4 regions of the Paenibacillus sp. FSL M7-1414 genome follow, and region 4 is predicted to be linked to each of the others. Evidence: riboswitches for the same ligand, from Rfam matches in the RefSeq annotation. Region 4 holds a riboswitch; each other region holds the start of a gene.
What was found. Region 4 has a riboswitch for thiamine pyrophosphate ahead of MHH92_RS04490 (ABC transporter ATP-binding protein). Riboswitches for the same ligand answer to the same signal wherever they lie in the genome.

Region 1 (7,524 bases), 250 kb from region 4:
TGCCATTCTGGTCACCTGCACCCTGTTTGCGACAGTACTGGAGCAGGAAGCCACACAGGTCCCTGTGCCTGTGATCGGCATAGATGATCCGTTATTGCAGGAGATGCGGCGAGTACCAGGAGATTACATAATAGCATTCACCAACCCGGCAACCGTTGAAGGAACGATGGCACGGTTGAATCAGGCATTACAGCAAGAGGATGAGAATGAGCAACTACACGTTGCCAAGACATCTCAGACGGAAGCGGTGTGCATCCCTGGGACATTTGAGTTGATTATGCGTGGAGATCAGCAAGGATATCTCGAAGCGGTACGTGAAGGATTACAGCAGATTGCTGAGCAGTATCCGGGTAAAACAGTAGTGGCAGCCCAACTATCTATGGCTCCCGCTGCTGCACAGGTTACAATAGATCGCGGTATTCCAATCCATACCCCGCTGGCATTGCTTGCGGCTTATTTGGAGAAGGATTTGGGCTTGGCTCGACAGTAGCTGCTGATTTGGAGTGAAATATTACAATCACTAAAAACATGTGAAAACTACTATATCGACTCCTTCTGCAAAATAAAAATGCTCTCGAACAAGAGCATTTCAAATGGTATAATCACTTTGTACAGCCAATTTGTGGTGGGAAATAGGCTTGCCTCCAGTGGGAGGTGATCCTATGAACTTCTCTTTTAACGACGTAATCGTGTTCGCGATGTTAATTATTGCGCTCCTGACATACATCGATCGTAAAAAGAAGTGACCCGCCACAGGTTGACGGCCTGACGGGTCACTTCATCTGAACTTGCTGCACTCGGAGGAATACCCACCGCAAATGCTGTGCAGGAGTAGCCATTGGCCTGGCTACTCTTATTGGTGTTTACTTACATTCATTTTATTAAACATCAGCTAGACAATCAACCATAATGCTGATAAAAAGTATCAGGAAGCTGATCAATAAGATGAAGAAGACGACATGATAGCAGTATTCTCACCTTCAAACGATGTCAGACTGCCCAGCTTGCGCTGTATCGGCGCCTAGGAGCGTGTCCGATATTCCTCGGCCTTTTCCTGCATCCCGGCAGCTACAGCCTCATTCTCAGACAATCCTTTATCAGCGGCAAAGGCACGAATGTCCTGCGTGATGCGCATGCTACAGAACTTCGGTCCGCACATGGAGCAGAAATGAGCTTCTTTGGCCCCTTCTGCTGGCAGCGTCTCATCATGGTAGGACAGCGCACGTTCCGGGTCCAGTGACAGGTTAAACTGGTCACGCCAGCGGAACTCAAAGCGTGCCTTGGACAATGCGTCATCGCGGCGTTGAGCACGCGGATGGCCTTTCGCCAGATCGGCGGCATGAGCTGCGATCTTGTAGGCGATGACCCCTTCCCGCACATCATCCTTGTTGGGCAGGCCCAGATGTTCTTTTGGCGTAACATAACAGAGCATGGACGTGCCGAACCAGCCAATCATGGCTGCCCCAATGGCGGATGTGATGTGATCATATCCTGGCGCAATGTCGGTCGTTAGCGGCCCAAGTGTGTAGAACGGTGCTTCTTTACAGATCTCCATCTGCAAGTCCACATTCTCCTTGATCTTATGCATCGGCACATGACCCGGGCCTTCGATCATCACCTGCACATCATGCTTCCATGCGATCTGCGTCAGTTCCCCAAGCGTGGCCAGTTCCGCCATCTGAGCTTCGTCATTCGCATCGTAGATACTGCCTGGACGAAGTCCATCTCCCAGTGAGAACGCCACATCATACCTTTTCATAATCTCGCAGATTTCTTCAAAATGGGTGTACAAAAAATTCTCCTGATGATGCGCCAGACACCATGCTGCCATAATGGACCCACCGCGAGATACAATGCCTGTCATTCGCTTGGCGGTCATGGGGATATAACGCAGCAGTACACCTGCATGAATCGTAAAGTAGTCCACGCCCTGCTCTGCCTGCTCAATGAGTGTGTCACGGTACAACTCCCAGGTCAGCGCTTCCGCTTCGCCATTCACCTTCTCCAGCGCCTGATACAGCGGCACCGTACCAATCGGCACAGGTGAATTACGGATGATCCATTCCCGGGTGGTATGAATGTTTTTGCCTGTGGACAGATCCATCACCGTATCCGATCCCCAGCGTACCGCCCAAGTCATCTTCTCCACCTCTTCCTCGATGGAGGAAGATACGGCCGAGTTACCTATGTTGGCATTGATCTTCACGTGAAAATGACGACCGATCAACATCGGCTCACTCTCCGGGTGATTGATGTTGGATGGCAGAATGGCCCGTCCACTCGCCAGCTCCTGTCTCACAAATTCCGGCTCCACGCCTTCACGAATGGCGGCGAATTCCATCTCAGCCGTAATGACTCCCTGTCTCGCGTAGTGCATCTGAGTCACGCAGCGTTCTGGCTGTGCCCGCAGCGGTTTGCCACGCAATCCAGGGTACTCTTCGGCTCCAGCTCTCTTTCCTCCGGGCTTCAGTCCGTTATCCTCCGGTTTAACTGTACGGCCCTGATAAGCTTCAACATCGCCGCGCTCTGTGATCCAACGTGTGCGCAGGGATGGCAGACCTGCACGGATATCCGCATGGAATGCGGGATCGGTCATGGGGCCGCTCGTATCGTAGACACGCAGCGGTTCGTTATGCTCCACCCCTTGGGGAGTATTTGTGTCATGAAGGACTATCTCACGCTCCGGTACAGCAATGTCCGGCCGTGAGCCCTGAATGTAGACTTTGCGGCTGCCCGGAAAGGGCTGGACCCGTCCGGCCGCTCCTGTTTCTTTTTCCACCTGCCGATCGTTATGTTCCTGTTCAATCGCTTGTTGTCCCGTTTGATTTCCTGTACTCATGTTCGCTTGTCTCCTCCTCAGTGTTCGTCGCTTGTTTGGTTGGTTTCGTCATTAGCTCACTTACGTACCTGTCCCAAATCATGCGCAATGCAGAGAAGAAAGAGCGATCCTACACCAGACCAGGGAAGACACTTTTCATGTACAGTTAACAACAGACGGAGGCTGCCACAGATCTTGGATGATCTATGGTGCGTTCTCTATTCATCCAAGCCCACTTCCGCAGGTTATCGAAAAAGAAGCCCATAAAATCCGCGCTATATCGCCCGTTCCCTGTATATAAAAAAGCCGGTCCCCGAAGGAACCGACTTTTATGTCCATCACCAATAATGCACCTTTATGCAGCTCCTTAACGGAGCCCTACAAGGGTCACATCATGTGGTGGTTGTGGTCATATCGCCGATTACTTCCCTACGCTGGTATGATCCAGATCAGGTGCAAAGGGTCCGGAATCTCATGCGATTCCGTCTCAGTCCGGACAATTCGGACTCCCCCAGTAACGTTAACAAGTTGCGGCTTACAGATGCCGCCGTTCATATTCAATGAAGCTGGCCCCGTTGGGCCGTCCATTACAGAGTAGCGTAACCGGAACATAAAAACAACCTTTATATTCCAGAACACCAACTCAATTGGAGAAAAACCTTACCTCAACATCAGGATAACATGAGCCCCATCTGCGTAGCAGCATCCTTCAACACAGGTGCGTATTCATGCAATGTCTCCTGCGAGAGTCGGCTGACAGGCCCTGAGACCGAGAGGGCAGCTGCAATATTGCCTCTGCGATCCATAATCGGAACAGATACCGCGGCGGCTCCCGGCTCACGTTCCTCATAACTCGTCGCATATCCGTTATCCCGGATATCTCCCATCTGCGCCAAATACACCGCCGGATCAATAAACACCGGCCATTCCGGCCCGTTCATCAGTTCTTCACGATCCTCGTCCGTGGCAAACGCCATCAAAACTTTGCTGGAAGCGCCCACAGACAGCGGGAGTCTAACACCCACTGGAGCGACTCGGCGGATCGCCTGATCACTTTGCACCGCCTGAATCCGTATCCGTTCACTGCCATCACGCAGGTACAGACTCACGGTCTCCCCCAATCGATCTCTCAGTCGCTCCATCGCAGGCAGCAGCAGAATAGCGGGATCATCACTGCGGGACATATGAGCCGACAGTTCCCAGATTCGGATGCCAAGTCGGTACTTCTCTGTTGCTGCATCGCGGATCACGAACCCTCGATCCTCCAGCGTAGCCATCAAACGGTGCACTGTACTTTTGTGCAGGCCAATCTGGCTGGCAATTTCGGTGAGTCCCAGATCACTGCGTGTGGTAAAACATAATAATATATCCAGCGCCCGTTCCACAGCCCGGACGGTTAACTTGCGATCTTCCATGGCATAATGCCCTCCTCATGTTTCATCACATGAAACTTGGTTACATAAATTATATGAGAAACGGTCTCATCTGTAAACCAAAAAGAGCCAAAATCAAAATAGGCCAACGTGTAAATTTTTCCTTTTTATAAGACTTAATCCCCTGTAATTTACACACTAAGGTAATGTTACCCATATATCTTAAGAACTATATAACAATTGCGTAACAAATGCCCTCAATCAATTGACTTTGACTATATTGGAACATACGATAAAGATATATTACATTAAGATATCGCTCTGAAGCAGGCTCTGAAATCGACGCAATTCTCTTTTCATGTCGTTGTTATCTTCAACTGAACTTCAAAGGAGGGGCATTCATGTATCAATCATCCCAGAGCGAAGCCCCGCTGCAAACAAAAGTGTCCGATCTGCCCTCTTCCCTATCACCGAGGCTGATTCGGTTCAAACATATTATCGTAGCGTTGCTGCTCTCCGTTGTATTTTTTCTACTGTTTTGTTTTATTGCACTGCATGGTTATATCGCATGGGTATTATCCAATCCAACGGTAGCGCCTGTCTTCTCCAATCCGATGCAAGCCAAGAACATGAAGTATGAAGACATCACGTTCCCGGCAGCAGATGGCAGCCGCACGATGCAGGGATGGTATATACCTGCTGACAATGCTGCAAGCAAAACGATTATTTTCAGTCACGGCTATGGTGCTAATCGTGAAGAAACATGGGTACCCATGTATGACCTGGCACACTATGCCCATCAACTTGGGTTCAACGTGGTCATGTTCGATTATGGCTTCGCCTCCCAGGTGAACAAAGCTGTGGCCACAGGTGGCAAAGCTGAGTCACAGCAATTGCTGGGTGCCATCCAGTTCGCCAAGCAACGCGGTGCACAGGAACTGGTTGTCTGGGGCTTCTCGATGGGTGCCGGTACAGCGTTACAAACCGGACTTATTACGAAGGAAGTAGATGCAATGATTCTGGACAGTGCGTTCCTGCTGGAGCCAGATACGCTGTACCACAACATTCACAACCAGATCGATCTGCCACGTCAGCCTACACTGGAGATCATGAAACTGTTGTTCCCTGTTCTGAATGGTACCGGATTACAACAGATTCCATACCAGGAAGTGAAAAAGGAAGATTATCCGTTCCCGATTTTCTTCATCCATGGTACAGAGGACGAGAAGGCGCCTTATCCAATTGCGGAGCAACTCGCCGCCAACCAGACTAATCCGTATTCGGATGTATGGATTGTCCAGGACGCGCATCATGAACTTATTTTCCGGGAGCATCCGAAAGAATATCTGCGCCGTGTCTCAACTTTCCTCAGTCATGTAACGAAAACAAGCAGTGACGATGTGCAGAACACGAATAATGGAGAATAACCAAATTTCAATCATCGAATTTTTTCCAGAGCCCTCAGGGGCTCTTTTTTTTGCACTCATAGGACAACAAGCTCGGAGAATATACTCTTGGGACGCATGAACAGATGGTCTGCATGCAATGAATTTCATCTGAAGGAGGTTCAACATAGATGAACTGGTATGGATATGGTCACCTGCTGCCTCTGCGGACATTGGAGGAAATCCGTTTCTGGAAAGAACAGGAGAAAGAACATACACTCGTCATTCGTGCCCTGGTTCCTGATCTGGAGCCCCCCTACGTCAAGCTACTGGAGGAATGGGAGGTTACCTTTGCAAACAGTGAGCGAGTAGCCAATCAGCTTTTAAAACAAATATTGCCCGGAACCCATCTGCCTGCTCCCTACATCGTTCGTTGTATCGATCAACTTGTGTTGGCAGCTCGGCAGCAATCGAGAGAGTTCATCAAACAGCTGTATGTTCTTCTGGAGCAAAGTGCTGCTGTGCAAGCTGTTCCGCTTGCCAAAGTACTCATTCTGCATTTTATCCGCGAGTCGGAGTATTTTCTGGGCGTATTGGATACGCTTGGCCAACCTGGCATCTTGCGCGAAACGGATTCGGAGCCATCACTTTTTCTGGAAAATGCGTTGCATACGTCAGAGTCAGAAAGCATCCATCGCCAAGCTTCAGAAGCTCCAACTTCTCCAGAGGGGAATGTAAATGCACCTGCCGCTTCAGCTCAGATTCAATCCGCAACCATTCAACCGCCTTCTACGGGAACAACACAAGCCACACCCAGCTCTACAGCACCTCCCGTAAAAGAGAAGCCGGTTCCCATCGGAGGACACACACTGCCGCCTCTCCCCTATGCGTACAATGCGCTGGAGCCACATATTGATGAGCTGACGATGCGTATCCATCATGACAAACACCATCAATCTTATGTGGACGGACTAAATGTAGCAGAGAAAAAGCTGGCGGAATCGCGAAAAAAGAATAACTTTGAACTCATCAAACATTGGGAACGTGAACTTGCCTTCAACGGGGCAGGCCACTACCTGCATACGATCTTCTGGACAATTATGAATCCTGCTGGTGGCGGCAAACCTTCCGGTATGCTGGCAGAGCAGATCAAGCGGGATTTCGGAAGTTATGAAGCGTTTAAGAATCAATTCACAGAAGCCGCGAACAAGGTGGAAGGCAGTGGCTGGGCGATGCTTGTCTGGAGCCCGAGAGCACATCGTTTGGAGATTTTGCAGGCGGAGAAACACCAGAACCTGTCCCAGTCCGATATCGTACCGCTCCTGCCACTGGATGTGTGGGAACATGCCTACTATCTGAAACATCAGAATGAACGCAAAAAGTATATCGAGGATTGGTGGAACGTTGTCTACTGGCCCGCTGTTGCCGAGCGTTACGAAACGGCACGCAAGTTGTTGTGGCCGCCTTATTAAGCTTGGGGTTAGATGAATTAGAGAAAAAAGAGATATCTCCAGCCGAATGACTGAAAGATATCTCTTATGGTGTATACAAAAAAGCAAGCCTCTTGTAAAAAGAGACTTGCTTGTATTTTGAGAGACTTCCTATTTCTAAATGTTCACTTAAGAAGCACAGCCCTCGCACGCCACATAGTTGTCGCCAACCTGTTTGCTAATGGAGATCAGATCGCCCAGCTTGATATCAGACTCGTCTGTAAACTCCAGATCGGCTATACGTGCAACGATCAGTGCAGCAGCCTCTTCCTTGCTTGTTGCCATTTGGCTGAACTCGGATTTTTCGCCTGTTGATACAACCTCATATAAATACGTATATCTCAATGTGTCCATCCTAACACTCTCCTTCCGAAATCACATCATATCATCTCTATTAACCAATTCCAAGCCCTAGTAAAAAGTGTTAATCGTATCGCAGCTTCATCTGCTCAGCTGTC
Region 2 (7,524 bases), 2.7 Mb from region 4:
TCCCTAACCTTCAGGAAAACTATGTCATCGGACATGAGCCGATGGGGATCGTAGAAGAAGTGGGCCCTGGCGTGACCAAGGTAAAAAAAGGCGACCGCGTAATCATCCCGTTTAACATCGCATGCGGAGAATGCTTTTTTTGCAAAAATCAGCTGGAAAGCCAATGTGACAATTCCAACGAGCACGGGGATATGGGCGCATATTTCGGCTACTCCGGAACGACCGGCGGATATCCCGGCGGGCAAGCGGAGTATTTACGGGTCCCATTTGCTAATTTTACCCACTTTAAGATCCCTGAAAACTGCGAACAACCGGACGAAAAGCTAAGCTTGATCGCCGATGCCATGACGACGGCATTCTGGAGCGTAGATAACGCCGGCGTTAAAAATGGAGATACGGTCATTGTGCTCGGCTGCGGCCCGGTCGGACTCCTGGCCCAGAAGTTCTGCTGGCTGAAAGGAGCTAAGCGGGTCATAGCCGTCGACTATGTCGATTACCGCTTAAAGCATGCGAAGCGAACAAACAATGTGGAAATCGTAAACTTCGAACAGGATAAGAATATTGGGAACACTCTCAAGGAAATGACCAAAGGCGGCGCCGATGTTGTCATTGATGCGGTAGGAATGGACGGCAAGATGAGCGATCTTGAATTTCTAGCCAGCGGTATGAAACTGCAAGGCGGCACCATGAGCGCATTTATCATTGCATCTCAGGCTGTTCGCAAAGGTGGCACCATTCAAGTCACTGGGGTATACGGCGGACGTTATAACGGATTCCCGCTCGGTGATATCATGCAGCGAAACGTGAATATCCGTTCCGGACAAGCTCCGGTCATTCACTACATGCCATACATGTACGAGTTGGTTACGTCTGGCAAAGTGGACCCTGGCGACATTGTTACGCACGTCATTCCGCTCAACGAGGCCAAACGGGGCTATGAAGTGTTCGATACAAAAACGGACGATTGCATTAAAGTCATCTTAAAGCCTTAAATATGAATAGATACATGGGAGGACAATCTGAATGGATTCCACTTACGCTTTGCATGAGATGCTCGAGGTGCATGAAATAGCTGCGTTCAAGACGGTTTGTATGACTAAATCCAAGACCATGCAAGCTCTGGTAACCGACCCGGAGCTCAAGCAAATTTTGCAACAAGATGCGACATTATCACAACAGCAGCTTCAGGAGCTCGGTGGAGTGCTGTCTAAAGCGACTGTATAGGAGATAAAAAATGAACCCAATATTAGAACATATGACTGGTCTTAATACGCTGACCGATGACGTAATCGCAATGGATTTTTTGATGAACGCCAAGAGCAGCGTCAGAAACTACGCCATGGCTGTGACCGAATGTGCCACCCCCGAAATCAAACAAATTTTGATGAAACAGCTCGATGAAGCCATAGATTCTCATGAAAAGATATCAAATTACATGGTGCAGCATGGCTTATACCACCCTTACCATATTGCAGAGCAAATTCAGCTCGATCTGAAAAATATTCAGACTGCTATGAACATTCCGTCCTGACACCCTTTTTGATTTTAGCCAGAGACTTCAGAGAACAAAATGTCCCTGTGTCAAGAATTTCAACAATAATAAAAGGCGGATACACTCCGCCCTTTTTTCGGTATCATCACGAAACACGCTTATACAAGCGTTCCTTTACTTAATTTCCATCCTGAGACTGTTTATGGCCGCTGCTCTCTAATTGAATGAACTACCAGTAAACTTAAGGCTCCAGCCTCCATGACATCTCCCAAAAATCAAGCTCAAAGCGACTGCACATCACGAAAATATCTTCCATCCGTTGGTACGTTCCCTCGCTACAGCCTTCTAATAGCTTATCCGTTAACGTCACTAGGGATTGATTGCTGCTGTTGTATTCAGAGGAAGCATATCCTGTGATCCACTCTCCGTAAAAAGGATGATCAGCTGCGCCTGGCTTTTGGGCAAGGACTTGACCAATCTCTGCATAGCTCCATGAGCAGGCCAGAATGGAAACAAGTACTTCTGCTATGCCACCCGTATGGGAAACAGAGAGCATATAGTTAGTATAGGCTGCATTTTTCAGTGCAGGTTTTACCTGAAAAACATGATCCTCTGTAATTCCTAATCGCTCCATATAAGAACGATGGATTTTCATTTCACCATTCAGGATGTTATCTACGTTTTTACTAAAAAACTGCATCAATTTGGGGTCGTGCGACTTGACGATACCTAGTGCAAATACACGGGCATAATCGAACAGATACAAGTAGTCTTGCAGCAAATAATAACGAAATTGTTCGACCGGTAAGGAACCATCTCCGATTCCTTTAACAAAGGGATGCTCGAGACATTCTTTCCACACGGGCTGTGCTGCCTGATATAGTCTCTCTGAAATAGTCAACATGTGTTCCTCCAATTCATAATGTACGTATTTAAAAACAAAAAAAACGAAACATCCATAGGATGTTTCGCAGACAAATACACTAAAACAAGGGGGTTCGCATGAGCTACCCAAGTACAGTGTTTCATCGTTGCATCCCTACGTTGGCATTATCCAAATCAGGTAAGGTCGGTTTAACACCCTCTCAGCCGGTTAAGGCTCCCTCGCAAACGGTTGTATGTAGTTGATTACTATCTTATTCCCATAAAAGATAAAATAACATCCATTTAGTATATCAAGGGCTGTTAAATATAGTCAAGGCAGATTGTATCGCCCCTCATCACCTTTGGTGACGTATGTAAACGATGAAAACCATCACAACAATGGTTGAGTTTCAGCCACTGTTATGATGGTTTCTATTCTTGCAACTACTGCCGATGGTTTAATGCCCGAGTTTGTTCTTTCCGACAAAAGTGAGTATTCCGTACTGGGAAGTATTTCTCCAGCTCTCATTGGTCGTATCATTCCACTTGGCTACGCTCTGCTTACCTCCGCCCTGGTTGTCGTTAATTTGGAGCTCGAAACCGAGAACATTTCCTGCTTTGGGCGTCAATGATTGTAAATGAATTCTGGCTTCTACGAGATATCCTTTATTTGTTTTCTTCACAGCACTTACAAGGCGTCCAGGTGAGGCACCCCCTGCAAAGGTTCCCACATTGTCTGCACTGATTCTGAACTGGGCATCATCATATTGAAAATACGGTGTGCGCTGGTGATTCTCGTCCAGGAAAATCTCAACCGAATCCTGATCCCATGGGTTGATGCTATCTGTGATGATGTTTGGATCAGTGACGTCGATCAGCAGGTATAGATATTCACCTGACCACATTGCGCGAGCCACTGCCTCTGCACCTTCGCTTTGGTTCAACCGGTTTACTTCAAACGGTGCAGCCTTATTCCATGATGTGTCTTTCTTCCCATCAATCTGAACAATCCCTTGTACAGCTTGTGCAGATTTGGGCATAGGGGCAAGCTGAATCACGCCGTATTTGCTTGTATCCTGTTCCTGAGATTGTGTTCGATCATTCCAGTACAGTGGATTATAAGGTTGTGTCCCACTTGAACCGCCATCAGTCACACGGATATCCAATCCGGCTTCATATTCTGATCGGACTTGGATACCACCCCACGGAATGGACAATTCAACCTGATATCCGGCTTTGGTCTCGCGTACATGATATGAACGCTTCTCCACGCCCTCAGCTTTGCCCGACCGCTTAATGATTACGTGTCGGTCATCTGCTTCATATGAAGTGGTCTTGCCATTATTGAGGTCAACAAAGATATCTACTCTGTCATTCACATCTGTCTTTGCATCCTGAACATCCACAAGGATATACAGGTTACTATGATCCCATAAGGTGCGGAAACTGGCTGATCCCGAAGAGTCACCCTTCAGTGGAGTAGACACCGCTTTGTTCCAGAGTGGATCTTGTGACTGTTTTTTGATATCCGGTTTACCCGAAAGTGAGACGGCTCTCTGTGTCAACACAGGCAAGCTGGATTCATCCACGAGTCCCCAGTATGCTTTTTTGGCCTTCAGGGCTGAATCAAACAGCATAGCCTGGTTGTTGTAAGATTTCTCATCTTGGAGTCCCCATAAGGTAACTGAAGAAATGTGATCTTTGTGTTTTTTGTACAAATCCAACAGTTCCTTATATCGATACGCCTGCTTTACCGCAACTTCATCGGACATCTCTTCACCAAATGGAATTCCGCTATCCACATCCAGTTCCGTGATCTGAATATCCAATCCAAGTTCGGCGAACATGTTGATCGTTTTTTCAATTTCCTTGATGGGCGGGGATTCCAGGTTATAGTGGGATTGCAAACCCACACCATCGATGAGCCCTTTCTCTTTCAGTCGTTTGACCAACTGATACATATGCTCTCTTTTCTCAGGGATTTCCGTGAAGTATTCGTTGTAATATAATTTGGCATTCGGATCGGCTGCACGAGCGAATTCATAAGTTTTCTCAATGTAATCCGGACCGATTAGTTCATAAAAGGGACTTTTACGTAAACCGTTGGCATCACCATTGCTATCCGCAATCGCCTCGTTTACCACATCCCAGGCATAGATCTTACCTTTGTATCGGGTCATGACGGTTTCGACATAATCCTGAATCCGGGCAAGCAGTAATTCTCGACTCGCAGGGTTACCCTGAGGATCCTTGAACATCCACTCTGCAGCATCAATATGCCACAACAACGCATGTGCGCGTACGCCCATACCATGCTCCTCAGCGAACTGAACATATTGATCGGCTGCCTCGAACTCATAAACACCTTCGGAAGGAGACATGTACTTCGGTTTCATCTCATAGGTTGCGGTCAAGCTGTTAAAATGCTTTGTGAGCAGTTGTCCGTATGCGCCTTCCAACTGCCAGCGATACACCGCTGCACCAATGGGGAAATCATCTTGATACAGGTCCTCCAGAGACAGAATCCCTGCTTCAATCTCCAGTTGCTCGGCCAGAGTAAATGATACATCATCCACATAGAACGATAACGTATCTACGCTATCTTCAGAGATGTAGGGTGTTTCGATGAACAAATTCAATTCAGTGGGATCATCGCTATACTGAAATTTTCCGGTGATCTTGTGCCATGTGTTCCATTCTGTTTTGGCAATCTTCACGCTACCGATCGGGTTCCAGCTTTCGGCCGTTGTTTTTTTATATGTGGTGAGCTGTAGTGTTTGATCCGTGGTGGGCTCCTGGGTAAGTCTTACATATGCCGTAATTTCATACTCTTGGTTACGCTCAAGCAGGTTCTTCATGGATAACATCGGTCCATGGTAGGAACGATCACGGTTGGAAACTAGCATACTAGACTGGCCTTCGTGTGCTTCCTGCTGTGTCACTGTCAGATTTTCACTACCGACACGTGGAGTCCATCCTTGAAGTGTACCGTCTTCAAAGTTTGTGCTTAAATGACTTTCCTCCACTTCTGTAACTGCCTTGGCTGCATGTGAGACATTCGAAAATGGAAGCATGGCGAGTACCAGCACAAGAACCAAGGCTGTTATATTCCATTGACCTAACCGTTTCATACAATTCCTCCTCATGATTTGGTCTAAGTATTTCTGAACGGATTAACATCCAGATAAATAGATTATAGTTCTTTGGATAGCGCTTACATATAATAAATTTACAATAATTACAATAAAAAGTTATCATTTGGTAATCTCAATTCGACTTGATTATTAGCGGCCTTCTATAGGCTTCCACCCATTCCCCTTCTCAATTGCCTACATACAATACATTAGACTAATGAACAGGAGTGATGTGATATGACATTTTTACCTCCTTTTGGACCTGGTGGAGGGTTTGGCGGACCTGGGGGTCCCGGAGGACCAGGAGGACCCGGCGGATTTCCTGGTTCGCCATCGTTCCCCGGGGGTGGAGGCGGCGGACCACAAGGCGTGCAGGCACCTACAGGGCCGCCACCATCATTCATTCCACAGCAACCCGCTTCGTTATATGCGGTAGATCCAAGAGCCATATCCGGCTGTCTGTTTCGCTACACATATATTTGGCCGGATCGTGGTCCCGGCTTCTGGATGTACCCGGTATTTGTAGGTAGAAATTCGGTGGCTGGCTTCCGTTGGAATGGCTTCTTCTGGCTATACACCGGCATTGATCTGCAGCGAATCAGCTCGTTTAGCTGTTTCTAGAAGTAAATCCCCCTGTATGCGGATTAATCCACATACAGGGGGATTTAGATTTATGGAATATTCACCTTGTCTAAAGCAACTTAATCAGCTTTTCTAGCTCATCAACCAAACTTTTTGCAAGTTCAAAATTAGTATCTTTTAAAGCCAATTCGATTTTCATTTCAACAGACTTTTTCTTTTGTTCATTTTCTAGATAGTTTTCATCAAAATGACTCGTATAAATCATCTGTCTGAATTCTTCTATACTCATTTTACTAATCGTTTTGTCCTCGATAATTAAAACATAATCCATACCATTGACAACCGAATAGAAATCATGAGAAATCATGATAATCGCACCTTTGTAGTCCTCAATGGCTTTCTCCAATGCGATTTGTGTATAGATGTCTAAATGGCTTGTCGGTTCATCCAGGAGCAATACGTTGGCCTGACTGGCAGAAACTTTAGCCAATTGAAGCATGTTTTTTTCTCCGCCAGATAACGATTCAATCTTTTGATCAAGGATTTCTCCTTCAAAGCCATAGTTTGGAAGATACGATCTAATTTCATCATACGTTTGAAAGCCGGAATCAATGAATTCATTTAGGATGGTATTCGAATCTTTTAACATTTCGCCTTGAACCTGAGATAAATAGGCCACTTTAACATCGGTATTTATTTCAATGGAATCCTGATTGTTTTTAAAGATTTCTCGGAGTAAAGTCGTTTTCCCGGTACCGTTAGGACCGATCAGGGCTACTTTATCTGTTGATTTGATCTCAAAGTTCACATTTTCCAAAAGCAACTCGTCAAAGGAAACGTTATAGTTATTGACGTTAACCACAACGGTGTCTTCCATTTCCTTATCGATTCCAAAACGGATATTCGGCTGTTTGATATCGACAAATGGCTCTTTTATTCGACGTGCTTCCAATCTCTCTTGAAACTTGACTCTGGCTTTTAACGCTCTGCCTCTGGAGGCTTCGGAATTATATGTGGCGATCTCTCTAAGATTGTCGATGATGTGATCGTATCTCTCAATTTCCTCAGCTTCAGCAACTGCGATTTCTTGCAGTTCGATCTTAGACTGAAGCAGTGAGAAGTTATAATCGATATAGCGCCCGTCAAACTCTTGGAGCTCTGTATTTTCAAGGTGTATGATTTTGTTGAAACAATGGTTCAACAGATATCGGTTGTGCGTAACGACCAGCAACATTCCCTTGTGTGTGTTAATCAATTTTTTAAGCGCGTTCAGGTTTTCAAAGTCTAAAAATACATCAGGTTCGTCCATTATCATGAAGTCTGGACGATTCAGCATTTCCTTCATCACTTGAATAAGTTTGAATTCCCCACCGCTTATGGCGGATATACTAAGATCTTTGAGCTTCATGAGATTGGCAAGGTTTAACTGTTTATTGATGTTTTTTTCGAAAT
Region 3 (7,524 bases), 3.0 Mb from region 4:
GATCGGCAGGATGATATAGCACGTATGACGGCTGTTCAGAATGTAACACGTTTTGTTGATGCTGTTCGAACAAAAGGGTATATTTCACCTCGAATGTTGGCTGAGTTTGAGGAGCAACTGGCTCAGACAGGCAATGTGTATGAGGTATCCATGGAACATTTACATAAGAAATATGTACCTCATTATATGGATCCGATGGACAATAACAGTTTTAACGGGACCTATGAGGTAGTGCAGGATGGATATTATGCAGCTCAGATTCGAGAAAGACTATTCCCATCCTCAGGTGTGATACCGATTGATGATGCTGGCCGAAGATATACGTTGACGACAGGGGATTTTTTCACCGTTACTCTCCAAAATACAAATCGTACACCTTCCATGCTCATTCGTGAATGGTTGAGTGGTACGGCTCAGGGTTCAGCAGTATTTGTAACATACGGAGGTATGGTCCTCAATGAAGATTACTGAGCTTTCCATTGTATTCGTGCTGATCTTTTTCCCGCTCTTCTGGATCATCTCACTCCATACCCAAGATGCCGAAGAGGCTCAATATCTTGGCCAACGATACAGAGCTGCACTTCAAACCGCAGTCATGGATGCAGGTGCAGTGATGCATCAGAATGAGAAGCAAAATGATGAAGCAGGTTATGATTCAACCAAGTTTGTTAAAGCGGACAAAGAGCTTGCCTTGTTGACATTTACGCAGACGATGGCTTTGAATATGGGGATTCAGAATGATCCTGCAGCTATTCGAAACATGTTTAATTACATTCCTGCCGTGGTTATTCTGGATTATGATGGCTATTATATGTTGTCCACAGAAACAGAGTTGACAGGAAACCGTGAAGATTCTTTAAGGCAAGTGTGGAGTCCCAAGAAACCTTATACATATTCAGATTCTAATGGTAACAGTATTAACTTTACACTGGACGACTACGTATATGCCTTTGACGCAAGCGCAGGGAAATGGATTGAGGGATTCCAAAAAGAACTGGCCTCAAGCACACAGATTCCTTTACTTCAGAATACCAGCGTATTTGAGCAAGTTAGACAAAGCCGGATTGTGACTGCTGTACAGGATGATCTGGCTGATGTGATTAACCGCCATAATGAGTTTGCCAGAAAGAACGGTATTTCCTATACGTTTACGATGCCCCTGATTGCGCAGGAAGATTGGTACAACTCCATTAATGATACAGGGATTATGGCCTTTATCCAAGGTATAGGTGTGGGTGACCAGAAGATCAACAACTACGCAATCGGTGGAGGCAGACTTGTGAAGAAAACGGCCATCGTAGGTGGGGTAGATCCTTTAACGGGTATCAAGTACTATTATCCCTCCACTTGTGGCAATGGTTACCGTGCTGAAGAGGTGTTCACAGACGCAAGACAAGCAGCTGCACAAGGCTATTTCGAATATAAATGCTCTAATCGTTAGGGTAGCCTGTATGACAAAATTATGTAAGAGGTTCCTGAACTGTTTACATTACTTTCAGAAAAGACGGGACCTGTGCTAGAATAGGGTTTCGGAACAATAATAAAAGTAATGTCTAATAGATAGGAGCAACCTCATCTTATGAGTTTATTGTCAGTAGAGAACGTAAGTCACAATTTTGGAGATCGCACGTTATTTAAAAATGTATCGTTTCGTTTACTTGCCGGAGAGCGTGTAGGACTTGTTGGTGCCAATGGTGTGGGTAAATCCACATTAATGAACATCCTTACCGGTAAATTGCTTAAAGATAGTGGAAAAGTGGAATGGACACCTAAGGTCCGTTATGGATATCTGGATCAGCACACGAAGCTTACCCCAGGCAAAACCATTCGTGACGTTCTTAAAGATGCATTCCTTCCGTTGCTTGAATTAGAAAAAGAAATGATGAATATAACGGACCAGATGGCAGATGCAGATCCAGATAAGCTGGAGCAGTTGCTGGAAGAGATGGGCGATATTCAGGAACAACTGGAACAGGGCGATTTTTATCTGATTGACGTAAAAGTGGAAGAGATGGCCAATGGTCTTGGTTTGTCCGCAATTGGTCTTGATCGGGATGTCGCAGCTCTAAGTGGTGGGCAACGTACCAAGGTGCTTCTTGCCAAGCTTCTGCTTGAGAAACCTACAGCCCTTTTGCTGGATGAGCCGACCAACTATCTGGATGTAGAGCACATTGAATGGTTGTCACGTTACCTGAAGGACTACCCTCATGCGTTTCTTTTAATCTCCCATGACACGGAATTCATGAATGAAGTCGTAAATGTCATTTATCATTTGGAATTTGCCAAATTAACGAGATATGCAGCGAACTATGACAAGTTCCTCGAGATGGCTGATATGAATAAAGCCCAGCATATTGATGCGTACGAGAAGCAGCAAGAGTACATCAAGAAGCAGGAAGATTTCATTCAGCGTAACAAGGCACGTGCTTCAACTTCAGGTCGAGCGAAGAGCCGGGAGAAACAGCTGGACAGAATTGAACGTATTGATCGTCCAGATGAAGCGGCCAAACCAACATTCAAATTCAAGGATGCCCGTGCGAGTAGCAAAACGGTCTTTGAGGGCATTGATTTTGAAATTGGATATACGTATCCTTTGCTGCCTAAGATGACAATGACAATTGAACGTGGTGAGAAAATTGCCATCGTAGGTTGTAATGGTGTGGGTAAATCAACACTGCTGAAAACCATCCTGGGAAAAATATCTCCACTCAGTGGAAAGACTTTCTTGGGAGATTATCTCGAAACGGCCTATTTTGAGCAGGAAGTTCGTGCTGGGAATATCACGCCGATTGAGGATGTGTGGAATGAGTTTTCACATTTGACCCAAAATGAAGTCCGGGGTCATCTCGCTCGCTGCGGGTTGAAAAATGAGCACATTACCCGTCCGCTTAACATGCTGAGTGGTGGAGAGCAAGCCAAGGTTCGTCTATGCAAACTCTTGATGCGTGAAAGCAACTGGATTCTATTCGATGAGCCGACGAACCATTTGGATGTCACAGCTAAAGCTGAGTTACAGCGTGCCTTGCAAGAATTCAAGGGAACGGTGTTGCTGGTATCTCATGAACCTGATTTCTACGAGGGTTGGATTACCAAAACATGGAATGTTGAAGAATGGTCTGAGAAAAACTAGACAATTCAAGCAACGCTTAATAGAAATGAACGGTGACAAAAAAATCCTTCTATGGTAACATAGGCTACAACTTCATATGAACACTAGGGGGGCCGCACGATGTGGCTGAGATGGAAGAATGCGATTCCGGACCCTTTGCACCTGATCTGGATCATACCAGCGTAGGGAAGTGGCGAGCGCGTTTCAGTGAATGACGTGAGCAAACGGCAATTCGAAAGAATTCAACCGTCTTGCTTAGTAAATTGAAACATGCAGTTGCGTGTATAACGTTATGGCTATAAGGTCTATAGCTTTATTGCACGAAATGAACTGTATGTATCAGTCAGTCATCTGGTCCTATAATTAATACGCAGCCACTCCCCTACGGGAGTGGCTTTTTTGTGTTTTCATAGCATTCACACATGGAAGGGGATGAACAGTACGGTAAGTTCTCATGAACATGTTCACGAATCATTTGAATTGCATGTTGTATCTACGGGTGTAGGGAATCAAGCATCTTTTGTAAAAGCTGCAAAGGACGTTTGGCCATGGGTGGACTACATCCATATACGAGAGAAACAACTCTCGTGGCAAGACAAGATCGGTTGGGCTGAAAGTCTGCGTAGCGTTGGCGTTCCATCTTGTCGCATCGTTATCAATGGTTCAGAACTGCCACCACAGAATGACATCTATGGCGGTGTACATTGGGGGCAAGATGCGATACGTAACTATAACCCTGCTGTAATAAGCAATGTGCAGCGACTTCGTTTGGGCGTATCTGTTCATTCAATCGATGAGGCAAAAATCGCTGAAGAACGGGGAGCCGATTACCTTTTCTTCGGGCATGTCTACTCAACCAACAGTAAGCCTGATCTTGAACCAAGAGGATTTTATGCTCTGGCTGAAGTGTGCTCTGGTGTCTCCATTCCTGTCATGGCAATTGGGGGCATCGAACCGGGAAACATTCACGCTATTCGCTCTGCAGGCGCACAGGGAGTCGCTGTGATCTCGAATGTATGGGCGAGCGATTCCCCGGATCGGGCTGCTGCATTATTAAGGCAGGCTATCGTTGCTACAGAAAGTTTGAGCCGCTGAATCAAGGAGATGAGAGGATGAAAAAGATCATTACTGATAGACCGGATAAGATTCATGCAGAAACGATTATTGTAGGTGGAGGCGTTGTTGGTTGTGCCATTGCGTATGAGCTGGCTTCCCGTGGACAGGATGTGCTGTTGCTGGAGCGTTCGGCGATTGCGGGAGGCACTTCTTGCGCGGCGGCTGGAATGCTGGCGGCAGATAGTGAGGATTTTGCTCATCCTTTGATGGCTAAGCTCGCCAGGCAGAGTAGACAGTTACTTATCGAGCAACAGGTGCTAATGGCTACACTCAGTGAGGTAGAGACTGGCCTGCAACGCCAGGGATTCCTAACTCCTTTTCGTTCATACAGTGAATTAAGTAGTTATAAGGGCAATCGGAAGTCTGCGTTATCTGCTGATGAGGTGTGGTGGGATCGTTCCGTTGTGCAACAGGAGGCATCATGGCTTAACAGAGATACGTATGGAGCCTATTACAGACCTTACGAGAGTGAGATTCTTCCAGTCCATCTAACGAAGGCATATGCTGAATCCGCTCAAGCATTGGGAGCACGGGTTATGGAGGACATACAGGATATACGTGTGCAAGCAAACGAACACGGCGTGCAGGGAATCACCACATCGATCGGTGAGATGAAATGCAAACATGTCATTATAGCGGCTGGATTACAGAGTGAAGAGTTGATGAGACATGTGAATCTGAGCTTGCCTGTGTGGTCGGTAAAAGGTGAAATAGCCGCCGTTCAGTTCTCAGATGAACATGCAGGGTACAGACCTGACAGAACGGTGTATGCAGAGGATATCTATATTGTTCCCAAAGCCAATGGCGAAGTTTGGCTTGGGGCAACCAGTCTGCCAGGCAGAACGGATTTAAACGTTTCTGTACAGGGTGTTCAGAAGCTATTAACAGCGGCTACCCACTGGGTGCCTGGGATGAAAGAAGCACAATTTTTGCGGGCGTGGGCAGGCGTAAGGCCGGCAACTCCGGATGGTCTGCCTTATATAGGTGCTTGCGAAAGTGTTCCCGGGCTGTTGGCCGCCTTTGGACATTACCGTAACGGTATTTTGCTCAGTGCGATAACAGGCAGACTAATCGCTGAATTGCTCAAGGGCAAAAGCTCAGAAGAGCTCGGAATTGAGGCGCTGAGCCCTGAGCGATTGAACAGAAAGGGAGTGGTGCAGTGAATATCATCGTTAATGGTCAACGGATGGAGATTGAAGACAGATTGAATCGTGTGGATAAACTGCTTCAATCTTTTGATCTGCAAGTCAAGACTGTAGTTGTAGAGCTGAATAAACATATTTTAACCCGCGAGTACCATGAAACGACGGCATTAAGAGAAGGCGATCGAATTGAGATTGTACATTTTGTAGGAGGCGGTTGATGATGTTAAACATTGGTAAATATACGTTTGAGTCCAGATTGTTGCTCGGAACAGGCAAGTTTTCCGATCTGGAAGTGCAAAGTCAGGCTGTGGAAGCATCTGAAACGGAAGTTTTAACCTTTGCTGTTCGTCGTCTGAATCTGGAGGAACGTAATCAGAAGCATTTCCTGGATACGTTGGATTTGGACAAATACACACTTCTTCCGAATACGGCGGGGGCTTCCAATGCGGAAGAGGCGGTGCGGATTGCTGAGCTTGCGCGGGCTTCAGGACTTTGTGATATGATAAAAGTCGAAGTCATCGGAGATGGAATTACGTTACTCCCAGATCCGATTGAAACGTACAAGGCTTGCGAAATTTTGCTTGAAAAGGGATTCACGGTATTGCCTTATATTTCGGATGATGTCATTCTAGCCAAAAGGCTGCAATTGCTTGGCGTACATGCTGTAATGCCTGGCGCTTCTCCCATCGGAGCTGGCAGAGGCATCATCAATCCCTATAACCTTGAGATCATCATTGAGCAGGCCGTTGTTCCTGTAATTGTAGATGCAGGATTACGCTCCCCAAAAGATGCTGCTTATGCGATGGAACTTGGTGCCGATGGCGTATTGTTAAATACAGCCGTATCCGGATCAGGGGATCCAGTGAGCATGGCTAAAGCGATGCGATTGGGGGTAGAAGCGGGTAGATTGGCATATGAGGCATGCATGATTCCCGTAAAGCGTTATGCAGCAGCCAGTAGTCCGGTGGAAGGAATGGTTCATACATGACAGATCAAATAACATCTTCCGAGCAGGCCGATCGTTATTCCAGACAGGAACGGTACGCGCCACTTGGCAAGGAAGGCCAGGCCAGATTAAAGGGCAGCAGAGTTTTAATTGTAGGTGCTGGCGCACTCGGAACAGGAATTGCAGAAACGTTAGTTCGTTCAGGAGTCGGACACTTAACGATTGTGGATCGTGATTATGTGGAGTGGAGTAACCTGCAGCGGCAGCAATTATATGTAGAACAGGACGCGATGGAGCGGATACCGAAGGCAATGGCGGCGGAAAAACGTTTATCTGCCATTAATTCCACGGTTCATGTGGAAGGGAAAGTGTTGGACGTCAGAGTAGATGAGTTGGAAGAACTCGTTCAGCATACAGACTTGATCATGGATGCAACGGATAACTTTGATACCCGACTACTTATTAATGATATGGCACAGAAGCACGGTATTCCCTGGATTTATGGTGGATGCGTAGGTAGTTATGGTATTACCTATACGTTTATGCCCGGAGATACGCCATGTTTAAATTGTTTGCTGGGTGAAGTCCCTCTGGGTGGAGATACTTGTGATACGTCTGGCATCATACCTCAAGCCGTACAGATGGTAACGGCGAATCAGACCGCAGAAGCGATGAAGTTACTTAGTGGCAATGCAAATGCATTGAGACGTAAGTTATTGTCATTTGACGTGTGGAGGAACGAATACATATCCATCAATGTGGATGGTGCGAAAAAGAAAGACTGTCCTTCCTGCGGAGATTCGGCAACGTATCCATATCTTTCTGCGTCCAATCTGGAGAAAACCGATGTGTTGTGTGGCAGGGATACGGTTCAAATCCGACCTGCACGGCGCATGAATCTGGATCTTCAACATACAGCGGAACGTCTGGATAGACTTCAAGAAGGAAAAGTGGAATCCAATCCGTTTCTGGTTTCTTTTACAACAGGAGTCCATAGAATGGTCATTTTCCAAGATGGACGTGTCCTCGTACACGGAACAAAAGACACAGCTGAAGCACGTACGCTCGTCCATCGCTACTTTGGTTAAAGCATGAAAGATGCAAAGTCTGTTCCCTTGAGGGAATGGACTTTTTCATTTTACGGCATGCTATCTGTACCAACCATTGCTGCGAGCAGTGGGGAAAGAGACAGGCCGGGTGAAAAAGAG
Region 4 (7,524 bases):
TTTCTGCAACCGCTCCAAATCCCTGAATAGGACGCCTCAGATTCGTTAGCGGTCGTAGCATGCTCTGTTTCGATCAAGTTAAGGAGCGTTTCAGCTCCCAGTAGGCTTGAAGATAAGCGCTAATTACATTACCAAATACATATCAACAAGCCACCCAAACGCATATCAATCTGCCCAGATGCACATCAAGCCACTTAGGATTGTTATAAATTCTGATCCTCCGATGCTTGCTTCAGGCCAATTCCATTTCGCAAAACTTCATGCATTCGATCCTACGTTTTGCTAACTTTGCTTTTAATCACATTGCTTTCATTCCCTTTATGTTCAATCACTTTTCCTTTATTCGCGTTGCTCTCCTTTATTTACTCTCCTTGCAGAGTAATAAAAGCATCCTCGGCTTTCACCGATTCAGGAATCAAATCCTGTTCAACGAGCCATGTACGTACATTTTCCCACGATTCCATTTCCTGCCGACCAAATGGTTGGCCTTCTTCATTCATGAGTGGTAGCAGAATTGCCAGGCTTTTGGTTTCGATCTCCGGGTCAAGCGGTGATGTTTCATTCTCATGAGCGAGCAGAATACTCAAGGCTTCTTCTGGATGCTCAGTCACATATTTCTGTCCTTCCTGGACCGCTTTGACGAACCGGGTAAGTTGGTCTTTTTTTGCTTCAATGCCAGCTTCACTTGCAGTCAGGACCAATTCATAATAATCAGGCACACCATAATCGACGGGGTTAATCGATTTCATGGCATGTCCTTCTTTCTCCAAAATCAATTGTTCATGGTTAATAAAACCACCCATAATCGCATCCGCTTGTCCGGAAGCCAGCGAAGGAATCAGATCGAACCCAACGTCGACCAGATTTATGTTGTCGGGATTGCCGCCATCCTTACTGATCATCGTGCGTACCATCGCTTCGTACAGAGGAATGGAGGAATAACCAACAGTCTTTTCTTCAAGATCTTTGGGTGAACTTACGTTGCCATTCGCTTCGGTCAACAGATGCACAAGCGGGTGGCGAACAACAGCAGCAATGGATCGTACAGGAATGTTCTCACCACGAGCGAGCAAAATTTGGGGCTGGTAGCTTAGGGCCAGATCAATTTTTCCGGCAGCAACAAGTTTGAGCGAATCATTGGTATCCGCAGGCATCTGAATATCGACATCCAGACCTTGGTCTGCAAAGTATCCTTTTTCCTGAGCCACATAGATGAAGGAGTGTACTGCATTCGGGTACCAGTCGAGCATGATAGACAGTTTATCTTTGGCGTCTGATGCTGGTTCGGTTGCAGACGGATCTGTTTGCTGTGTATTGGTTGCCGAATCTGTTGTTGGCGTATTTTGGCTAGTGTCTGTGGTGCTGCATCCGCTAACGATCAGCAAAAGGCTAATGAGTATGATGGGAAGCAGGGAGTATATACCTTTGTTATTCATAAATGAAGTTCCTCATTTCATCGTTTTGATTTGTAGAAAATGGGCAACAGCATGTTAACGATAATGTGACAATGAACTGATTGAAGATGTTGCTGAAATTGTGCATAAGATATGTTTTGTTTTGAAGATTGTAAATACTGTATTTGCATCTAATTTCTGTCTAAGTATTATCCAACGTTTCTTTTGCCTCCATGACGATGACGCCGTATGCTAAACCGTTTCTCCAGCCAGGTAATCAGTACAAACAAAACGATCCCAAGCAGGGATAACAGCAAAATGGCGGCAAACATCGCATCCGTGTTCATGTTGCTGGACATACGACGGCTGAAGTACCCTAGACCTTTGCTACCACCGAGCCATTCGCCAATCGTTGCCCCAACCACGCAGTACACCACAGACATCTTTAGCCCCGAGAAAAAAGAGGGAAGTGCCAGTGGAACCTGGAGTTTGCAAAAAATATCCCATTTGCTGGCGCCCATGGTGAGCAGTAGTTCACGCTGCTCCGGATCGCCTTGGCGGAGTCCATCGTAGGTACTGACCACAATGGGGAAGAATGCGATTAAGAACACCACCGCGACTTTGCTCCACAACGTGTAACCAAACCACAAGATAAATACGGGAGACAAGGCAATCAGCGGGATGGTCTGACTGATCACGATGAAGGGATACAAGGCTTTTTCAATCGATCGGTTCATATGCATGCCTGTTGCTAGCGTAATTCCAGTCACTATGGACAAGACAAAACCAACAACAACCTCCATAAAGGTAGCAGGCAAATGGATGGTCAACAGCAGACGACGATGCTCAACCAGTGAGCCTATGATGGCCGTGGGTGCAGGAATGATGAAGGAGGGCACCCATCCCATACGCACGATCACTTCCCAGATCGCCAGTAATAAGAACATGAGCATAATAAACAAACCACATTGGGAAAACGACCTAGAGAGCCACTTCGAACACCACGCCCAGACGCTGACCTCAGCTCTATCGCTTTGCATGCAATTGTTCCTCCAGTTGTTGTCTCATCTGCACGAGAGCCGGTTCGTAGATCATGTTCGAATGCCTTGGGCGTGGTAAAGGAACCGTCATCTCACGCAACTGCTGACCTTGCCCCCCTGGAGTTAACAGAATGATACGGTCACTTAACAGCAGGGCTTCTTCGATGTCATGTGTAATGAACAGCACGGTTTGGCCAATGCCCTCCCAAAGCTCCAGCAACCAGCGATGCATTTCTCGTTTGGTTAAGGCGTCGAGTGCACCGAAGGGTTCATCCAGCAACATGAGCTGCCCGCCTGTAAGCAAGGTACGAAGAAATGCCACCCGCTGCCGCATGCCGCCGGATAACTCATCCGGGTAGGCCTGTTCATAACCCGACAGGCCGAACCTTGCCAACCCAGCTAGGATGTTTGCCCGTAACTTGTCCTTGTCCTGTCGGCCTGGTGCAAGCTCGGCAGGCAGCATGCAGTTCTCCATGACGGTACGCCAGGATAACAGCAGATCTTTCTGCGGCATATAGGCGACTCGTCCGAGCCGTTGTCCTTGCGGGACATCAGCTATATCGATGGTGCCAACGGTTGGTTCATGCAAGCCTGCGAGCAGCTTGAAGAGCGTGCTTTTACCTGATCCGCTGGAGCCGATGAGCGAGACAAATTCTCCTTGTTGAACCTGAAGCGACACATTGGAGAGCACAGGGGACTCTTTTTTTTCGGGAAAAGCAAAGCTTACGTTGTGAATGGTTACATGGTTATCCATCTGATCCTCACCCCCTTGATGTCAGACTACTGCAATAACAACGGCATCCTATACTCTGCAAAAGGAACAAAAAAGACCCACCCATTTCCGGAGAAATGAGTGGGTCTGTAAGTTAAATCCGCAATTTATCTTCACATACATGAAAAATTCCGCTTACTAAAAGGCCGCTCCACTTCCCTCCGCTGGTATGATCCAGATCAGGTTCAAAGGGTCCGAATAGTCATATTCGTCTCAGCCGCAAGGCTCCCCTAGTGCAAAAGTTCAAGATATGCAGTTGTGTGTTCAGCATATATCACTTGAACATGAACTGTAAAGAGGCAGCATGATGGAATTGTTGAGATGAACTTGGAGTCAGACCCGAACAACTGAACAATTTACCTGGGCTCCCTAACCCGATATAATAGTGGTGGCGCATATTGGCCGGATCACAAAATGCAGGTGGGATTGTTCTCCCTCCGAAGCAGAATGGGGACCCGAGTTGAAAACGTTCAAAAAAGTATATATTGAGATCACGAGTATCTGCAATCTGGCATGCAGCTTCTGTCCGCAGACACAGCGTGCCAAAGGATTCATTGACCCTGAAGTCTTCAACAATATACTGGATCAAGTTAAACCACACACCAATCATATTTATCTACATGTCAAAGGTGAACCCTTGTTGCATCCCAAAATAGATCTGTTGCTCGATTCCGCACATGAGAAGGGACTCAAGGTGAACATTACAACGAATGGTACACTGCTGCCCAAGACTCAGCATAAATTGCTTGGCAAACCGGCGCTGCGGCAGATGAATTTCTCCCTGCACAGCTTCGATGGGCATGAAGGTTCAACAGATCGTGACGGGTATCTGCGTCATATTTTGTCCTTTGTACACGAGGCCGTTAAGCACAATGTCATCATCTCATTTCGGTTGTGGAATCTGACACAGGATAACTTCACGAATGCTCAGATGAATCGAAATCGGGAGACCCTTGAAGTATTGGAACGTGAGTTCAATCTGGATTTCCGCATTGAGGAAAAAGTAGTTCCAGGTAGCGGGGTCAAAATTGCCCCGAATGTATACCTGAATCAGGACCATGAGTTCCGGTGGCCAAGTCTGGATGCACCTGAAGATGACGGCAAAGGCTTCTGCCATGCACTTCGCGGTCAGGCAGCTGTGCTTGTAGATGGAACGGTGGTTCCATGCTGTCTTGATGGCGAGGGTGTCATTAACCTCGGTAACGTTCACGAGAAGTCATTCTCGGAGATTATTGAGGGTGAGCGAGCGAACAATCTGGTATATGGCTTCTCCAAACGCGAAGCTGTAGAAGAGTTGTGTAGAAAGTGCGGTTATCGTCAGAGATTTGGAGCCTGATATTTTATAACAGCAAGCCAGAAGACATTCAAGATCACACATTTGGAGACAAATGTAGTGGTCTTTTTTTGTTATTGGGGATTAAGTGAGGGGTACAAACGTTACAAATGAGCATACCAGAGGTTGATATGAGCATATTGCTTGAGAGACCTAGCATGCAAAAAATGCCGATATGACAGGGATTGTACGATGTCATGATATATCTGATCTAATGATTATTCTAGTTACCTTCCTTATTTGGTAGGATTAGGTTGTTGGTCGGACAGAGGTGCACCTCTGGCGAACTTCCAGTACAAGCCCAGGCTGTACATTACCAAAAAACGAGAGAATAAGGGAGGAATAAAGTTATGAAAAAAATGTTGACGTTGTTACTGTCCGCTGGTTTGGTTGCTTCTATATTTGGTGCAGTTCCGGCTGCGGCTGCGCCTACGGTTGTAAATTCAACTATTATTGTTCCAAAGGGCACGACCTATGATGGTCAAGGCAAAACATTTGTAGCTAATCCTTCCACACTTGGCGACGGATCTCAAGCAGAAAATCAGAAGCCAGTCTTCCGTCTGGAGGCAGGGGCCACGCTCAAAAACGTAAACATTGGATCACCAGCTGCTGATGGTGTTCACTGTTATGGCAACTGTAATATATCGAATGTGGTCTGGCAGGACGTGGGCGAGGATGCACTGACATTGAAGTCTGCCGGAACGGTTAACATTACCGGTGGGGCAGCGTATAAGGCTTATGATAAAGTGTTCCAGATGAATGCAGCTGGAACAATTAACATCAAAAATTTCCGTGCAGATGATATTGGCAAACTGGTTCGCCAAAATGGTGGAACTTCCTTTGCAGTTAACATGACGCTGGATAACTCCAACATTTCCAATGTAAAAGATTCGATTATGCGTACAGACAGCAGCACATCACAAGGGAAAATTACGAATACCCGTTATTCCAAAGTACCAACGTTGTTCAAGGGGTTTGCTTCAGGGAAAACGAGCCAGTCTGGGAACACGCAATATTAGACAGAAGATTGAATCGCTGGAGTTGGTAAAAGTTTAAGCTCTGCTTGTAATTTGAAGTTAAAATATAACGCCAAAAAGAGCGTTCCAAGGTCATTGTTACAATGACTTTGTGGGACGCTCTTTGTAATGCAGATGTCATAGTATAGTTCTGCTGAGCAATGTTTTATAGAGGATGCTCAAATTATTGCTCTCCCGGAACTTCAACGATGACTTTGCCTTTCTCGGGGACAACAGAACCGGTATCAATAGAGTCCAATTTGTTCATGATTTCGTAAGAGGTTTCTTCAAGCATGCGAGAGTACTTAAATGATACGAGTGTTTGACCTGCTACGGAAGGACGAGTCCCTGCTTCAGCAACGGCTTTGTTTTTAATAAAGAACAGGTCACCGATGGTTCCGGCATTTTTGCTGATGTTAGCCTGCCATTGTAGCAGTGCACTTCCATTTTTAAGGATATAATAACTGATCAGATCGTTATCCTCAACAACGAAGAAACGATCTTTTTTGTCTTGTTCAAAAATGTATTCAATGGATGAATCCACTGGACCCAAAGGGTTGCGAATGTCCAGACGTGCTTGTCCCAGTTCAGAGAAGCGTGGCAGATGCAGTGCGGCTTCACGCGCCACAGTCAGATCGGAACTGTTATATTCTTTTACAATCGTAGCATCGGTAGTGTAAATGTAGGCTTCCTTGGCCTTCTGGTTCCACTGCACCTTGGCACCAAAAGCTTCACCGATGGCACGGAGCGGAAGCATCGCTTTACCATTCACCAGAATCGGCGCTGAGGATAATGTCGCATTCTGACCGTTTTTCTTCATTGTTTTGCTGTTAGGTGTAAGGACATACTTATCGCTGCCTGTGCTAATGCTGATCTCTTTTGTTTTGTTATTGTAACCAAACGTATAGTTGCCGAGGAATTGAAGCTCCGTCAATGCCACGTACGTAATACCCTGCCGTATGACAACATCATATTGAGCTTGAACATTGTTAATATAAGCTGTCGGTTTAGGTTTAGTTGTTGCGGCTTCCGCCACAGTGGATGAGAGTAAGGCAGGTGCCGTGCCTGCGGTGAGTATCGAAGCGGCAAGGACCATTTTCCATGTTTTAAGTTGCCAAATAGAATTGTAATCTTTCATCACTATCAATCTCCCTTCTAATGTTTAAGACGGACTACATAACCTAAATGTTTCATATTATGGAAAGTGAACCATCAGATTCTTTCCCCTGTTACCCCAAATGAAGCATGATGCTTTTTCTAGGGATTGCCACAAATACCCATCTGATGTACATTAGAAGCAATGAAATAAGTGAACCGGGAGCTCAATGAAGTTGGGCTGAGAGAGTGGCCTTGTGCCGCTGACCGTACATCTGATCTGGGTAATGCCAGCGTAGAGAACATGGATTTGCGATATGTAAGGGTGAATTGTGGGAATGAACGTGGATGAACAACAGACCTCTTTGAACTGTGGTGGTGTATCTGCCATGACGGAGGGGGGCTGGTTGATATTCCGTATTTTCGACATCCATCCAATACATCATTGTGAGGATTGTACACTGTACGTAAGGCCTGCCCGGAACCGGGGAGGCTTTTTCGTTTATTTTGATAACCCCCACAGGGAATAAAGGAAGGACGTAGAGAACATGGCAACAACAGCAGGCAACAAACGATTGAAACTAACGGATATTCTGGTAACCATCGTGATCGCAGTAGTGTTTGGGGTGATTTACAAGATATGGGGACCTACATATGACTTGATGAAACCATTTGGCGTTCATGCGGAGCAGATGATCTACGGCATGTGGTTTATGGCGGGCACGTTTGCTTTTGTTATTATTCGTAAACCAGGTGTGGCTATTCTTGCTGAAGTTGCGGCATCAACGGTAAGTGCTTTTCTGGGTAGTGAATGGGGCATGTCCACACTTGTATACGGTCTGTTGCAAGGATTGGGAGCCGAGATATTCTTCGC

Region 1: another riboswitch for thiamine pyrophosphate. It lies ahead of thiC (phosphomethylpyrimidine synthase ThiC); the one in region 4 lies ahead of MHH92_RS04490 (ABC transporter ATP-binding protein).
Region 2: another riboswitch for thiamine pyrophosphate. It lies ahead of tenA (thiaminase II); the one in region 4 lies ahead of MHH92_RS04490 (ABC transporter ATP-binding protein).
Region 3: another riboswitch for thiamine pyrophosphate. It lies ahead of MHH92_RS17265 (thiamine phosphate synthase); the one in region 4 lies ahead of MHH92_RS04490 (ABC transporter ATP-binding protein).

The regions. Positions count from the first base shown of each region.
Region 1 is NZ_JBBOOS010000001.1:730,095-737,618, reverse strand. It holds gene MHH92_RS03425 (hypothetical protein) at 1-490, shown strand, start outside; gene thiC (phosphomethylpyrimidine synthase ThiC) at 1,022-2,839, opposite strand; TPP riboswitch at 3,228-3,341, opposite strand; gene MHH92_RS03415 (IclR family transcriptional regulator) at 3,490-4,233, opposite strand; gene MHH92_RS03410 (alpha/beta hydrolase) at 4,593-5,618, shown strand; gene MHH92_RS03405 (Fe-Mn family superoxide dismutase) at 5,768-7,048, shown strand; gene MHH92_RS03400 (hypothetical protein) at 7,196-7,420, opposite strand; gene MHH92_RS03395 (lipoate--protein ligase family protein) at 7,491-7,524, opposite strand, start outside.
Region 2 is NZ_JBBOOS010000001.1:3,644,127-3,651,650, reverse strand. It holds gene MHH92_RS15785 (zinc-dependent alcohol dehydrogenase) at 1-992, shown strand, start outside; gene MHH92_RS15780 (hypothetical protein) at 1,024-1,224, shown strand; gene MHH92_RS15775 (spore coat protein) at 1,235-1,531, shown strand; gene tenA (thiaminase II) at 1,734-2,396, opposite strand; TPP riboswitch at 2,511-2,608, opposite strand; gene MHH92_RS15765 (endo-1,4-beta-xylanase) at 2,815-5,487, opposite strand; gene MHH92_RS15760 (transporter) at 5,728-6,111, shown strand; gene MHH92_RS15755 (ABC-F family ATP-binding cassette domain-containing protein) at 6,182-7,524, opposite strand, start outside.
Region 3 is NZ_JBBOOS010000001.1:3,979,263-3,986,786, reverse strand. It holds gene MHH92_RS17280 (hypothetical protein) at 1-471, shown strand, start outside; gene MHH92_RS17275 (hypothetical protein) at 458-1,441, shown strand; gene MHH92_RS17270 (ABC-F family ATP-binding cassette domain-containing protein) at 1,580-3,130, shown strand; TPP riboswitch at 3,206-3,315, shown strand; gene MHH92_RS17265 (thiamine phosphate synthase) at 3,542-4,204, shown strand; gene thiO (glycine oxidase ThiO) at 4,222-5,388, shown strand; gene thiS (sulfur carrier protein ThiS) at 5,385-5,588, shown strand; gene MHH92_RS17250 (thiazole synthase) at 5,591-6,358, shown strand; gene MHH92_RS17245 (ThiF family adenylyltransferase) at 6,355-7,404, shown strand; gene MHH92_RS17240 (response regulator transcription factor) at 7,524-7,524, shown strand, end outside.
Region 4 is NZ_JBBOOS010000001.1:982,669-990,192, forward strand. It holds gene MHH92_RS04480 (ABC transporter substrate-binding protein) at 363-1,436, opposite strand; gene MHH92_RS04485 (ABC transporter permease) at 1,604-2,434, opposite strand; gene MHH92_RS04490 (ABC transporter ATP-binding protein) at 2,421-3,188, opposite strand; TPP riboswitch at 3,346-3,448, opposite strand; gene MHH92_RS04495 (radical SAM/SPASM domain-containing protein) at 3,667-4,542, shown strand; gene MHH92_RS04500 (pectate lyase) at 4,890-5,558, shown strand; gene MHH92_RS04505 (copper amine oxidase N-terminal domain-containing protein) at 5,740-6,693, opposite strand; gene MHH92_RS04510 (ECF transporter S component) at 7,199-7,524, shown strand, end outside.